Regions from separate parts of the Streptomyces sp. NRRL F-5755 genome, predicted to be linked through region 2. Evidence: riboswitches for the same ligand, from Rfam matches in the RefSeq annotation. Region 2 holds a riboswitch; each other region holds the start of a gene.
The links. A riboswitch is a leader RNA that binds a small molecule or an ion and turns the genes downstream of it on or off. The one in region 2 is predicted to bind cyclic di-AMP.

Region 1: another riboswitch for cyclic di-AMP. It lies ahead of ADK86_RS15990 (NlpC/P60 family protein); the one in region 2 lies ahead of ADK86_RS02845 (M23 family metallopeptidase).
Region 3: another riboswitch for cyclic di-AMP. It lies ahead of ADK86_RS33230 (C40 family peptidase); the one in region 2 lies ahead of ADK86_RS02845 (M23 family metallopeptidase).

Annotation. Positions count from the first base shown of each region.
Region 1 covers NZ_LGCW01000161.1:3,380-8,120, forward strand. Annotated here, with positions in the region: gene ADK86_RS15980 (GNAT family N-acetyltransferase) at 1-119, opposite strand, end outside; gene ADK86_RS15985 (hypothetical protein) at 611-964, shown strand; gene ADK86_RS15990 (NlpC/P60 family protein) at 1,021-2,202, opposite strand; cyclic di-AMP (ydaO/yuaA leader) riboswitch at 2,210-2,402, opposite strand; gene pcrA (DNA helicase PcrA) at 2,655-4,741, shown strand, end outside.
Region 2 covers NZ_LGCW01000013.1:23,670-28,410, reverse strand. Annotated here, with positions in the region: gene ADK86_RS02850 (GntR family transcriptional regulator) at 274-966, opposite strand; gene ADK86_RS02845 (M23 family metallopeptidase) at 1,192-1,989, opposite strand; cyclic di-AMP (ydaO/yuaA leader) riboswitch at 2,003-2,157, opposite strand; gene ADK86_RS45580 (hypothetical protein) at 2,202-2,339, opposite strand; gene ADK86_RS02840 (M16 family metallopeptidase) at 2,409-3,776, opposite strand; gene ADK86_RS02835 (M16 family metallopeptidase) at 3,797-4,741, opposite strand, start outside.
Region 3 covers NZ_LGCW01000298.1:32,543-37,283, forward strand. Annotated here, with positions in the region: gene ADK86_RS33215 (helix-turn-helix domain-containing protein) at 1-677, opposite strand, end outside; gene ADK86_RS33220 (ATP-binding protein) at 979-1,407, shown strand; gene ADK86_RS33225 (DUF6328 family protein) at 2,221-2,793, opposite strand; gene ADK86_RS33230 (C40 family peptidase) at 2,979-3,452, opposite strand; cyclic di-AMP (ydaO/yuaA leader) riboswitch at 3,456-3,620, opposite strand; gene ADK86_RS33235 (hypothetical protein) at 4,141-4,446, opposite strand; gene ADK86_RS33240 (ATP-dependent Clp protease proteolytic subunit) at 4,453-4,741, opposite strand, start outside.

The DNA.
Region 1 (4,741 bases), on a different contig from region 2:
ATCGATGCGGTGAGGTCGCGGAGGACGCCCGGGTCGGCGGCGGGGAAGACGTAGCGGTGCGACCAGACGGGGACACGGACCTCGACGTAGAAGCCGCCGTGGACTGCGACGGGGGGCACGGCGCCACGGCACCGCGCCAAGCCGTGCACCCAGGTCCGGACGAGGTCCGGGTGCACGGCGGGGGGAGGGGAGGAGGGGGAGGGAAAGTGCGAACCGGCCGTATCTATAGGGAGGTTCATACGGCCGATCTTAAGGCGGGTCATCGTACGGACAGAGGCTTCGTCGTTCCGGCGCCCGCCTTCCTGGGTCCGGCGGCGACCCGTAACAGGGGGAGCGGGCCGCCGCCGTTCCTCTCGGCGGGGACGGCCGACGACCGCCGGGGCGGAATCCGGCGGCGGTGGGGAGTCGGCCGCCTGATTGAGGACGCTAAACCTCGGCACCACAAAAGGGGGACGGGTTGACGGGTATTGCTCGTTCTCGCCCTGTCGGTGTGTACGCCTGCCCGTTGCCGCACGTCTCGAAGGCATGACGGAAGCGGACTCCGACCGGAGTGGAAGAGAGGCGGACCTGAGTACGAAGCCGTGGTAGGCGAGGGCTACGATCCACCACTATGGACGTAGTGACCAAGGTCTTCGTGGGTCTGCACATCATCGGCATCGCGTCGCTGCTCGGCGGCTTCCTGACCCAGCTGAAGCCGATGAGCGCGGGCACCGCCCGCTTCGTGCCGGCCATGCTGCACGGCGCGCTGACGATGCTGGTGACCGGCGTCATCCTGGTCGGCCTCAACCAGGCCCAGGACCACTCGCTCAACAACATCAAGTTGGGCGTGAAGCTCGCCGTACTGGTCGTGATCCTGGGCCTGGTCTACGTGAAGCGCGACGAGGAGAAGGTGGAGAAGCCCTTCTTCCTGGCGGTGGGGCTGCTGACGGTGGTCAACATCTTCATCGCGCTGCTGTGGACGTGAGCAGCAACCGCTGAGGACCTGCCGAGGGCCGTGGGGCGCACCCCACGGCCCTCTTCTCATGCCGGCCGCACGCTCCCGTAGATCGGCATGTAGTAGATCGACTCGACCCGCACACTGGCCCCCGGCTTGGGGGCGTGGATCATCTTGCCGTCGCCGATGTACATGCCGACGTGGCTGATGTCGTTGTAGAAGAACACCAGGTCACCGGGCTTGAGGTCCTTGGTCGCCACCCGGTCGCCGGCCTTCACCTGGTCCCAGGTCGTACGGGGCAGCGAGACGCCCGCCGCCTTCCAGGCCGCCTGCGTCAGGCCGGAGCAGTCGTAGGAGTTCGGGCCCGTCGCGCCCCAGACGTACGGCTTGCCCATCTGCGCGCGGGCGAACGCGAGCGCCTTGGCGGCCTTGGTCGCGTACGAACCGTCGGACGTACCGCTGCCGGAGCCACCGGACCCGCCGGAACCGCCATCCGGCGTTCCGGTGCCCGGGTCCGGATTGTCGTGCTGTTTGCGGTCCTCCCGCTCCTTGCGCTCCTTCTCGGCCTGCTTACGGGCCAGCTCCTCGGCCTTGCGCTTGGCCTCGGCCTCCTTCTTGCGCTCCAGCTCCGCCAGCCGCGCCTTCTCCTGGGCGGTCAGCCGGGACAGCAGCTGCCGGGCCTCGGCCAGCTTGGCCTGGACGTCCTTCTTGGACTCCTTCAGGGATGCCTGCGTCTCGGTGAGCCGCTCCAGGCTCCGGGACGCCTCGGCCCGCTGGCGTACGGCCTTGGCCTGCTGCTCCTGATAGTCGCTGACGGCCTTCTTCTGCGCGCCGGTCAGCTGGTCCATCAGGTGGCTGCGGTCCGCGAACTGCTGCGGGTTACGGGCCAGGAGCAGCTGCGCGGTCGGGCTGATGCCGCCGCTGCGGTACTGGGCCGCGGCGTACGTGCCCAACTGGCGCCGGGCGTCGTTCATCTTCTGGGTGCGCCGTGCGGTGTCGTCCAGGAGGCGGTCGACGGTGCCGCGCTGCTCGTCGGCCTGCTCCTTGACGGCGTTGTACTTCTGGGTCGCCACTTCGGCCTGCCGGTAGAGGTCGTCGACCTTCTGCTTGACCTCTTCGATGGACTGCTTCGGCTGGCTCGGCGCGGCTTCGGCCGTCTGCGAGAGCAGGGTGACCGAGGCGAGGGCTGCGGTGGTGAGCCCGGCGGCCGTACGTCGGCTACCGGGGGAGGTGAGTATGCGGGTGCGCGGCTTGCGGTGCGACGCCAAGGTCGGCGCCTCCTTCCGTGGACCGCCTACCGGGTTAGCTGTCGGGTTCGGGCCACTGCGGAAGGCTTGCCCTACGGCCTGTACGGCTGCGGGAGAGGTCCTGGGGGCGCGTGCCCCGGCACCTCGCGCCGTACCGGCCGATTCACCCCGGTGGTACGTGTGGGTCCCCGGCTCCGGATGCCTGGCGGCAGGGCCGGACTCGGCGGGGGCGGCCCGTGCGGACGCTGTTCGACCGCGGGGACGGCGGGCTGCCCGAGCGAGCACGGTAGCCAACCCGTGTGGCTCCTGGGAAGGCTGATGTGCGATATGCCCGAAACCTTTTCGTGATCTTTCCGCGACCGGTGCGTGTCCTGTGACGCCCGCCACCCGCCGGGGGAGGCGGGCCAGGTCACACGGCCGGTTTTCGCGGTTCGGGCCGGGCTGTCAGTGCGGCGGCCTACACTCGATGGGCGATGAGCAGCCTCTTTGACGACAGTTTCCTGGCGGACCTCGAACCCACGGATGAGGGGCCCCCGCCGCCTCCCGAGGACGAGAGCGGTCCGGCACAGGAGGAGATCCCGGCCGACCTGTTCGGCGGGCGCTTCGACGTGCCCGGCGGCATCCCGCACGCCGTGGGCCCGGGCCGCGACCCGTACTACCGCGACGGCGCCCCCCGCCCCGCGGTGGACCCCGCCGCCCTCCTGGAGGGGCTGAACGACCAGCAGAAGGCCGCCGTGGTGCACAGCGGCGGGCCGCTGCTCATCGTCGCGGGCGCCGGCTCCGGCAAGACCCGCGTCCTGACGCACCGCATCGCGCACCTGCTCGGCGCCCGCGGTGTGCACCCCGGCCAGATCCTCGCGATCACCTTCACCAACAAGGCCGCGGGCGAGATGAAGGAGCGCGTCGAGGACCTGGTGGGCCCCCGTGCGAACGCCATGTGGGTCTCCACCTTCCACAGCGCGTGCGTGCGCATCCTGCGCCGCGAGTCCAAGAAGCTGGGCTTCACGTCGTCCTTCTCGATCTACGACGCGGCCGACTCCAAGCGCCTGATGGCCCTGGTCTGCCGGGATCTGGACCTCGACCCCAAGCGGTTCCCGCCCAAGTCCTTCAGCGCCAAGGTCTCCAACCTCAAGAACGAGCTCATCGACGAGGAGACCTTCGCGCAGCAGGCTGCCGACGGGTTCGAGAAGTCGGTGGCCGAGGCGTACACGATGTACCAGGCCCGGCTGCGGGAGGCCAACGCCCTGGACTTCGACGACATCATCATGACCACGGTCAACCTCCTCCAGGCGTTCCCCGATGTCGCCGATCACTACCGCCGCCGCTTCCGGCACGTCCTCGTCGACGAGTACCAGGACACCAACCACGCCCAGTACACCCTCGTACGGGAGCTGGTGGGGCCTGCCGAGTCGGCCGGTGAGCTGTGCGTGGTCGGTGACGCCGACCAGTCGATCTACGCGTTCCGCGGCGCCACGATCCGTAACATCCTCCAGTTCGAGGAGGACTATCCGGACGCCACGACGATCATGCTGGAGCAGAACTACCGCTCCTCCCAGACGATCCTCAGCGCCGCCAACGCCGTCATCGAGCGCAACGAGAACCGCCGCCCCAAGAACCTGTGGACGGACGCCGGCGAGGGCCCCCGCATCATCGGCTACGTCGCCGACACCGAGCACGACGAGGCCCAGTTCGTCGCCGACGAGATCGACCGGCTGACCGACGCGGGCGACGCCAAGGCGGGCGATGTCGCGGTCTTCTACCGCACCAACGCCCAGTCCCGCGTCTTCGAAGAGATCTTCATCCGGGTCGGCCTGCCCTACAAGGTCGTCGGCGGTGTGCGCTTCTACGAGCGCAAGGAGGTCCGCGACGTCCTCGCGTACCTGCGCGTCCTCGCCAACCCCGAGGACACCGTCCCGCTGCGCCGCATCCTGAACGTGCCCAAGCGCGGCATCGGCGAGCGCGCCGAGGCGATGATCGACGCGCTGTCCGCCCGCGAGAAGATCACCTTCCCGCAGGCGCTGCGCCGCGTCGACGAGGCGTACGGCATGGCCGCGCGCTCCGCCAACGCCGTCAAGCGCTTCAACACGCTCATGGAGGAGCTGCGGACCATCGTCGAGTCCGGCGCGGGCCCCGCCACTGTCCTGGAGGCGGTCCTGGAGCGTACGGGCTATCTGGCCGAGCTCCAGTCCTCGACCGACCCGCAGGACGAGACCCGCATCGAGAACCTCCAGGAACTGGCCGCCGTCGCCCTCGAATTCGAGCAGGACCGCGGCGAGGAGAACCCCGGCACCCTCGCCGACTTCCTGGAGCAGGTCGCGCTGGTCGCCGACTCCGACCAGATTCCGGACGAGGACGAGGAGGGCACCGGCGTCATCACCCTCATGACGCTGCACACCGCCAAGGGCCTGGAGTTCCCCACCGTCTTCCTGACCGGCATGGAGGACGGCGTCTTCCCGCACATGCGCGCGCTCGGCCAGACCAAGGAGCTGGAGGAGGAGCGCCGCCTGGCGTACGTCGGCATCACCCGCGCCCGCGAACGGCTCTACGTGACCCGCTCCAC
Region 2 (4,741 bases):
CCGCGGTGACCGGGTGGACCGGCGCCGGGCGGGGCCGTTGCTTTTGCCTTCTCACGCGTTCCGGTACGGCCATGGGGGCCTTACCGCGATACGGGTGGGGCCTTATCGGCTGCCGTGCGCGCCGGATTCGGGCAGGCCCGGCCGGAGAATTCCGTACGGCAATTCACCGCAGCGCGTGATATCTGGGGCGCGCGATTTCCCGGGCGCTCCCCATCCGCGCTGCTGCCGCCCTTTCGAAGAATCCGTGTCCCGCTCTTGTATACGGCGGATGTGTTAATTCCGTTCGCTCACCGTGTTGACGGGCTGTTTCGGGGTCCTCACGGCCGGGCCCGGCACTTCGGCCCGCAGCATGTACGCCCCGCGCGAGCGCTCGACATGCGCCGCCATCAGGGTGCGCGCCCGCTCCGCGTCGCCCCGGCTCACCGCGTCCAGCACCGCGCCGTGCTCCTCCCAGGAGCGCTCCTCGCGGGCCGCCGGCTCGACCGCGTACATCCAGTCGATCTTGCGCCGGAGCTGGGTGAGGAGCGCCGCCAGGCTCGCGCTGCCGGACGCCTGGGCGAGCGTCTCGTGGAACCAGCCGTCCAGTTGGCGCAGCTCGGCGCGCTGGCCGTGCCGGGCGCGCTCCCGGCCCAGCCGGACGATGCCGCGCAGCACCTTCAGATGGGCGGCGGTGCGGCGGGCGGCGGCGCGGGCCGCGCCCAGCGGCTCCAGCAGGCCGCGGATGTCCAGGAGGTCGGCCGCCTCGCGCTCCGTGGGCGCGGCCACGCAGGCGCCCGCGTGGTGCCGGATGGTGACGAAGCCCTCCGACTCCAGTGTGCGCAGCGCCTCGCGCACGGGGACGCGGGAGACTCCGTACCGGCCGGCCAGCAACTCCTCGATCAGCCGGCTGCCCGGCGGGAGGACGCCGGATACGATGTCGTCCCGCATCGCCGTGCACACCGCATGCGCGGAAATATGGCCTCGCATCGTCCGTGCCTCCGCCGTCATTCCCGGGAAACGTCCGCCTATTGCCGCCGGGCGGCGGCATTCGACGTGACTCTATTCGACGGGGACGGGATTTCCGACGGCCGCGGCGCATTCATGGATATTTTTTGGCCAGCCGGGAAACACGGCACCGGCGGGCCGGTGATTCCGGAAACGCCGGTGCCCCGGCCGTGAGGGCCGGGGCACCGGGTGGGGACGGGGTGTACGTCAGACGTTGACGCCGTGCGAGCGCAGGTAGGCGACCGGGTCCATGTCGGAGCCGTACTGGGCCGAGGTGCGGGCCTCGAAGTGCAGGTGCGGCCCGGTGGTGTTGCCGGTGTTGCCCGACAGGGCGATCTGCTGGCCCGGCGTGACGGTCTGGCCGACCGAGACGCTGATGGACGACAGGTGGCCGTACTGGGTGTAGGTGCCGTCGTTCATCTTGATGACGACGTTGTTCCCGTACGCGCCGCCCCAGCCGGCCTCGACGACGGTGCCGGAGCCCACGGCGTGGACGGTGGTCCCGGAGTCGGCGTGGAAGTCGATGCCGGTGTGGCTGCCGGAGGACCACAGGCCGCTGGACGCCTTGTAGCTGGTGGAGACGTAGGAGCCGTCGACGGGGGCGACGTACGTCAGCAGGCGCTTGCGCTCGGCCTCGCGGGCGGCGCGCTCCTCGGCCTCCCGCTGCTTCTTGGCCTCGGCCTCGGCCTTGCGCTTGGCCTCCGCGGCCTGCTGACGTGCCTCGGCCTCGGCCCTGGCCTGCGCGGCGGCCGCGTCGGCGGCCTCCTGCTGCGCGTCGGCCTGCGCCTCGACCTGCTCGGCGAGCTCGTCGCCGAGGACGACGGCCTGGTGGAAGCCGGTGTCGTGGGTGTTCGCCTCGTCCGGGTTTCCTGCCGCCAGCGCCGGGGAGGCGACGGTGGCGACGACGCCGGAGGCGGCGAGCGTGGCTATGCCCGCCAGGTTGCGGGTCGCCCGAGCGCTGCGGCTCGGACCACGGTGCTTCCCGGTGCCACGGGTGAACGCCATGGGCTGGCTGTGTCCTTTCCTTCCCTCTCGCCTACCGGGTTAGCTGACGGGTTCGGAGCAGGAAGGTCTCCTACGGGCGCCTCCGGGAAGGCGTCCGATTCACCCCAAGGGACGTGGGTCCCCGGCTCCCCTGGCTCGCGCCGTACGGGGACTCGGCGATGACTGTCCGTGCCGCGGTTGCGGCGGTGATCCCGCGGACAGCCGGATCGACGCTAAACGGGGCCACTTTCGAACGGCAAACAGAACCCCGCTTTTGTGCCGTACGCCACACGTCCATCACGCAACCACCCCCCGCAATTGGGACATAAAGAAGATCCAGTGGCGCGGGCGCACCACTGGATCCGCTTCATGACATCGCGTCACCCGGACGGATCATGACCCGCCGGCCGCCGGGGCCGGGCGACGCCCGTGACGGGCCGTCAGCCCTTGACCACCGTCACCTCGCCGATGCCGAGCGCCTTGACGGGCTCCTCGATCTCGGCCGCGTCGCCCACCAGGACGGTCACCAGCCGGTCCACCGGGAAGGCGTTGACGGCCGCGGCGGTCGCCTCGACCGTGCCGGTCCGCGCCAGCCGGAGGTAGAGCTGCGCCTGGTAGTCGTCCGGGAGCTGCTGCTCGACCTGGTCGGCGAGGGTGCCGGCGACCGCCGCCGCGGTCTCGTACTTCAGGGGCGCGACACCGACCAGGTTCTGGACGGCCACGTCCCGCTCCTCGTCCGTCAGGCCCTCCGCCGCGAGGGTGCGCAGCACCTTCCACAGGTCCTCCAGCGCCGGGCCGGTGGAGGCGGTGTCCACCGAGCCGCTGATGGCGAGCATCGCGGCGCCGTCGCCGTCGGCCGAGGAGCGCAGCACCTGGCCGAAGGCGCGCACCCCGTAGGTGTAGCCCTTCTCCTCGCGCAGCACCCGGTCCAGGCGGGAGGTGAGGGTGCCGCCGAGGCAGTACGTGCCGAGGACCTGCGCGGGCCAGACACGGTCGTGCCGGTCCGGACCGATGCGGCCGATGAGCAGCTGGGTCTGTACGGCGCCGGGGCGGTCGACGATCACCACGCGGCCGGTGTCGTCGGCCGAGATCGGGCTGGCCCTGACCGGCTCGGCGGGCGAACCCGTCCACGTGCCGAGGCTCTCCGCCAGGGCCGCGTCCACGTCGACGCCGGTGAAGTCGCCGACGATGACGGCGGTGGCCGTCGCGGGGCGGACGTGGGCCTCGTAGAAGGCGCGGACGGCCGCGGCGTCGATACGGGAGACGGTCTCCTCGGTGCCCTGGCGCGGCCGGGACATCCGCGAGTCGGCCGGGAACAGCTCCTTGGACAGGGCCATCGCGGCGCGCCGGGCCGGGTTGGCCAGCTCGTGCGGGATCTCGTCGAGGCGGTTGCCCACCAGGCGCTCGACCTCGCCGTCCGGGAAGGCGGGCGCGCGCAGGGCGTCGGCGAGCAGGCCGAGCGCCTTGTCCAGCCGGGAGGCCGGGACCTCCAGGGAGACGCGGACGCCGGGGTGGTCGGCGTGCGAGTCCAGGGTGGCGCCGCAGCGCTCCAGCTCGGCGGCGAACTGCTCGGCATCGTGCTTGTCGGTCCCCTCGGACAGGGCCCGCGCCATGATCGTGGCGACGCCGTCCAGGCCCTCGGGCTCGGCCTCCAGGGGCGCGACGATGTCGATCTCGACGGCGACGACCTGCTGACCGGGGCGGTGGCTGCGCAGGACCGTCAGGCCGTTGGGCAGCTGCGCGCGCTCGGGGGCGGGGAAGGCCCACGGCTTGGGCTCGCCGCCGGCCGGCTGCGGGTGGAAGGTCATCGTGCTGCTGACGGCGTCGCTCACTGGGCCGCCTCCTCGTCGTTGTCCTCGGCGGCGGTCGGCTCGGTCGGCTCGTACACGAGGACCGCGCGGTTGTCGGGGCGCAGCCGGGCCTTGGCGACCTCCTGCACCTCCTGCGGGGTGATGTCCGGGACGCGCCGCACGGCGGTCAGGGCGAGCTGCGGGTCGCCGAACAGGACCGCGTAACGGCACAGTTCGTCGGCGCGCCCGGCGGCCGTGGCGAGCCGGTCCAGCCACTCGCGCTCCAACTGGGCCTGCGCGCGCTCCATCTCCTCGGGGCTCGGGCCCTCCTCGGCGAAGCGGGCCAGCTCCTCGTCCACGGCGCGCTCGATGTCCGGCACCTCGACGCCGCCGGAGGTCTTCACGTCCAGCCAGCCGAGCGAGGGGGCGCCGGCCAGCCGCAGCAGGCCGAAGCCCGCGGCCACGGCCGAGCGGTCGCGGCGCACCAGCCGGTTGTACAGGCGCGAGGACTCGCCGCCGCCGAGCACCGTCAGCGCCAGGTCGGCGGCGTCGGCCTCGCGGGTGCCGTCCTGCGGGAGGCGGTAGGCGGCCATCAGGGCGCGGGACGGGACGTCCTCCTCGACGACCTCGCGCAGCTCCGTGCCGATGACGTCCGGGAGGGAGCCGTCCCGGGGCGGCTGCTTGCCCTCGTGGCCCGGGATGGAGCCGAAGTACTTCTCCACCCAGGCGAGGGTCTGCTCGGGGTCGATGTCGCCGACGATCGACAGCACCGCGTTGTTGGGCGCGTAGTACGTACGGAAGAAGGCCCGCGCGTCCTCCAGGGAGGCGGCGTCCAGGTCGGCCATCGAGCCGATGGGCGTGTGGTGGTACGGGTGGCCCTCCGGGTACGCCATGGCCGTCAGCTTCTCGAAGGCCGTGCCGTAGGGGACGTTGTCGTAGCGCTGGCGGCGCTCGTTCTTGACGACGTCGCGCTGGTTCTCCAG
Region 3 (4,741 bases), on a different contig from region 2:
AAAGGGCCGGTGATGCCGATGTGCACACCGGCCGCGAAGGGCAGCACCTGTAGTCGCACATGCGGCAATTGCCCCATGTCCAGAATGTGGCGGAGCTGCGCCGCCATCACCCGGGGCGAGGAGATCTCCCGCCGCAGCACCGCCTCGTCCAGCACCGCCCACAGCTCCAGCGGCCGCGCGCCCCGCAGCACCTCCTGACGGGCCATGCGCACCTCCACCAGCTCGTCGATCTGCCGCGCGGGCAGGTCCGACAGCGTCGCGCGGGTCACCGTCCGCGCGTAGTCCGCCGTCTGGAGCAGCCCCGGCACCACCGTCGTCTCCAGCGTGCGCGCCCGCGACGCCCCGAACTCCAGGCTGATGAAGTCCCGGTACTCCGGCGGCAACAGGTCCCGGTGGGTGTGCCACCAGCCCCGCCGGGCGGTACCGTCCTGCGCGCCGCCCCCGCACAGCGCCGCGAGCAGGGCGCGCAGCTCCGCGTCCCGGACGCCGTACACGTCCAGCAGCAGTTCGACATCGCCCGGTTTCACCCCGCTGCGCCCGGTCTCGATGCGGCTGACCTTGGACTGGTGCCATCCCACCCGGCGGGCCGCCTCGCCGCTGGTGAGTCCGGCGAGCGCCCGCTGACGCCGTAATTCGGCACCCAGCTTGCGACGGCGTACCACGGGCCCGTGCCCCATGCCTGTTCCTCCGTCCCGTTCCGCGAGGCCATCCCGTGCGCGCACCCGGCCCCGGTGGCCGATTCCGATCCGACAGTGTGCCGCGCAAATACGGTCTCGCGTAGCAGAGTTCACTGCTTCGGGCGACAGATATATGCACATCTTGGTGGATGACCCGTCACAGTCGCAGCAGGAGTGGCAGTCTGGCGCACAGCAGCGGTCCGAGGCCGGAGACGAGGGTGCCGAAAAGACCGGACAGCGACGGCGGCTTCCTCCGGCGGCGGGCCGGAGCCGAGCCTCGGTGGGAAAGGGACGGGTCGCGATGGCAGACCATCAGGAATCCTCACTCACTCTGCCCAGCACACCGGCTTCGGTCGCCGAGGCCCGCAGGTACGTCACGGGTGTGCTCGCCGAATGGGGCCTGCCGGACCGGACGGAGACGGCCGACACCGTGCGCCTGATCGTCTCGGAGCTGGCCACCAACGCCGTGCAGCACACCTTCGGCCGGTCCCCGGTCTTCACCGTCGATGTCCGGCTCGACCGCGACGAGCGGCTGCGCATCGGGGTCACCGACGACCATCCGCGCTGGCCGAAGCGGCTGCCGGCGGCCGTCCAGCAGGACAACGGGCGCGGCATGGTGATCGTCCGCTTCCTCACGGCGGAGTCCGGCGGACAGCTCACGGTCGAGCCGACGCAAGCCGGGGGCAAGACGGTGTGGATCACGCTGCCGTGGAAGCTGTTCCTTCCGTAGCGGCCCGGCCCGCCCCGCGGCGCCTCACGGCTTGGCGAGAAAGCGCGGCCTGCGGCGCCGGCCCCCGCCGCACGCGCAGCCCACGCCGTCGCCCCGCCCCTGCCGGTACGTAGGACTGCTCTCCCGCCCGCAGCGGGAACAGCGGCACGGCCACGGCTCGTAGGCACCGGGGCAGGGGACGAGCGGCGTGAGCCCGGCCGCGTACATGACGCGTTCGGCGACGGTGGCCGGCCCGGGGGCGGGCGGGGCCGCGGCGACCGGGGGCACGGCCGAAGCCGTGGTGACGGGAGGAGCGGCAGGCGCGGGCGGAACCGTGGGTGGCGGGGGAGGCGCGAACGCCGGCGGGGATACGGGCGCAGGGGAAGGCGCGGGACCGCCTGGTACGGGAGAGCCCGGAAAGGGACCGCCCTGTACGGGAGCGCCTGGCACAGGACCGCCCGGTACAGGACCGCCGTTCACCGGTTCCCCGCCCGCGAGATCGCCCGGATGCCATTGGTGCAGGCAGGAGGCGCACCACCACAGGAGTTCGCCGGCGCCGTAGACCCCCTCGTCCTCCCACAGCACGTCCGTGCTGCCGCAGGCCGGGCAGGGGGCGGCGGGGGAGCGGCGGCGCAGAAGTCCGCGCAGGTTCACGAGTCGGTCCCGGTGTGCGGGGGCTGGGGCAGGTGCGTGTGCATGGGTCTCCTCACGTGCTAAGGAGACTCCATCGGTTCGCCGTCGCCAAAGCAAGGACGACCAGGTCACAAAAGATTTCCACCGCGCGGTGTCCGGCGGCCTCCCGGGCGACCACGGGGGTTCTCCGAGCGGGACGGCTCAGGAGGACGAGTCGCGCACCGCCGGCTTGATGTGCCCGTTCCGGTGCCCCAGTACGCGCGGCAGCAGCGCCCACAGGCCGCCGCAGGTCACCAGCGTCACGGACCCCGCCGTCACGCCCGCGCCGCGTCCCAGCACGACGTCGACCACGAGCAGTACGGCACCGGCCAGCGCCAGCGCGAGCACCGCCATGCCGGCCGCCGTCAGACGCGCCGAGACCTCCACGATCAGCCTCTTCGCGCGCCGCCGGAACAGCACCCGGTGCACCGCCGCCGGCGCCGTGAGCAGCAGCGTCGCCAGCACGGCCAACAGCAACGTACCGACGTAGAAGGCGCGTTGCGTGGTGTCCAGGGACACGAAGCGCGGCGTGAAGGCCAGCGTCAGCAAGAACGCGAACAGGATCTGCACCCCGGTCTGCAGGACGCGCAGTTCCTGGAGCAGTTCGCCGAAGTTGCGGTCGTAGCGCTCCAAAGGCGTCTCGTTGCGGTCCGCGCACACGGCGTACCGGTCGGATCCGGACTGCTGGTGCGATCGGGGCGATGCGTTCCGGTCGTCTTCGGTGAGGGGGGCCATTGTGTCCGGGTATCCACCGACGCGTTGAACATTCCTGACGCGCTCCTGTGCGGACGGGTGCCCTGACGCGCGTACGGGCGCCGGTGCGCGTACCCCGGTACGGGGCCCGGGGCGCACCCGGCCCCGTACGCACGCTCTTTCAGGACAGTTGCAGGCCGTCTACAGGACAGCTCGGTACGGCCGCGTCAGCGGACCCTGCCGTACGAGACGCTGCGCGACCAGATGCGCTCCAGGCGCACCACGGTGCCCGGCTTGGGCGCGTGCCAGATCTTGCCGTTGCCCGCGTAGATGCCCACGTGGTACACCCCTCGGCGCGAGTGGAAGAAGACCAGGTCGCCGAGGCGGCGCGCGGATGCGGACAGGTGCCGGGTGCGGTTGTACTGGGCCGCCGCGGTGCGTGGGAGCCGCTTGCCGGCCCGTTTGAACGAGTACAGCGTCAGCCCCGAGCAGTCGAAACGGTACGGCCCGGTGGCCCCGTACTTGTACGGCGAGCCCTTCTTGGAGGCGGCTATCCGCAGTGCCGCCGCCGAACTCGACGCGGCTTCGGCCTCCGCCGAGGCTCCCGGTACGACCAGTGTTCCGCCGACCGTGGCCAGTGCGACGGCGGACACCAGTCCGGCTCGCACCAGCAGGGGGGACATGGTGGTACGCGCACTCATGCGCAACCCTTCGTCAGCCGCCGACGAAGGAGTACCTGTCGGGTTCGGGCAGGCGAAGATGCCCGGTCGCGGTGGCGACTTCACCCCAAGGGCCCGTGCGGCCGCGGTGGCCGCCGGTCCCGTCGTGCTCGGGTCCTCCGCTCCTGCCGATCCAGGCGCATCGACCGGACATCCGGTACGGCGGCAGGATTGGGCGTCCGCCCGGACCGCCCCACCGCGGTGGCGGGGGCTTGTCGTCGGAGCGATCGTTGCGCAACCGGCGCCCGGATTCCGAGCAGAAACGGCGATATGTGAGTTTGGTCACGTATGCGCCGTTCAGGTGGACAGTGGGCGTTTCGCGGGGGCGCCGAGAAGGGTGAGGACTCGCGTACCAGGCCCGGAACCGGGGGTTCCGGGCGACACGTACGCAGGCCGCGCAAGCCGTGTGACGCAGAGCGCGACCCCGCGGCTACGCCGTTCGGGCGAGCCCGATCGGGCTCCGTGTCGGCATGTTCCTGTGCTCTTGGGGTGCTCCGGCGCCTCCTGTCCTGCTCTGTCGCTCCCGTCCGGCACGTTCCTGTTGGGGCGGTTGGGCCCCAAAAGGCGGCAGTGGGCAGGGAGGAGGGCACCCGACCCCCGTACGAGCGCCCTCCGGATGCGCGCGGCGCGACGTCAACTCCGGGCGTCGGCCGCGCGGTGAGGGCGCGGGTCAGCTACGCGCCGGGGGTACGGAAACGAGCCGCGCGCGGCGCTCACCGTCCAGGACGCGCAGGGCCTGCGTCAGCGTGCCGGAATGCACCTCGTTCTCACCCCGGTCGTGCATCAGCGTCAACGCGTCCCGCAGGGCGATGGACTTGCCGACCAGGGCCTGTGCGGCACGCAGCCCGCCGTAGGTGTCCGTGCCGCGTGCCGGGTTGATCCGGCCCAGCAGGTCCAGGACCGCCAAGTAGCTGTCGATGAACTCGCCCTCGGCGCGGGTCAGTGCGGGCAGCGGCGGCAGTTCGGGTGGCAGCATCCCGGCTCACCTCGCGCCGAGTGCCGCCGGGCGCGGCTTGCGGCTGCGGGTGAGTCCGTCGATCAGCCCGTACTCGACGGCGGCCGCGGCGTCGAGGATCTTGTCGCGTTCGAGGTCTTCGGTGATCTGCTCGACGGGCCGGCCGGTGTGCTTCGCGAGCAGTTCCTCCAGCAGCGCGCGCGTGCGCAGCAGTTCGTCGGCCTGGATGCGCAGGTCGTCGGCCTGGCCCTGCACCGGTTCGCCGAACGAGGGCTGGTGGATGAGTATCCGGGCGCCCGGCAGGGCGAGGCGCTTG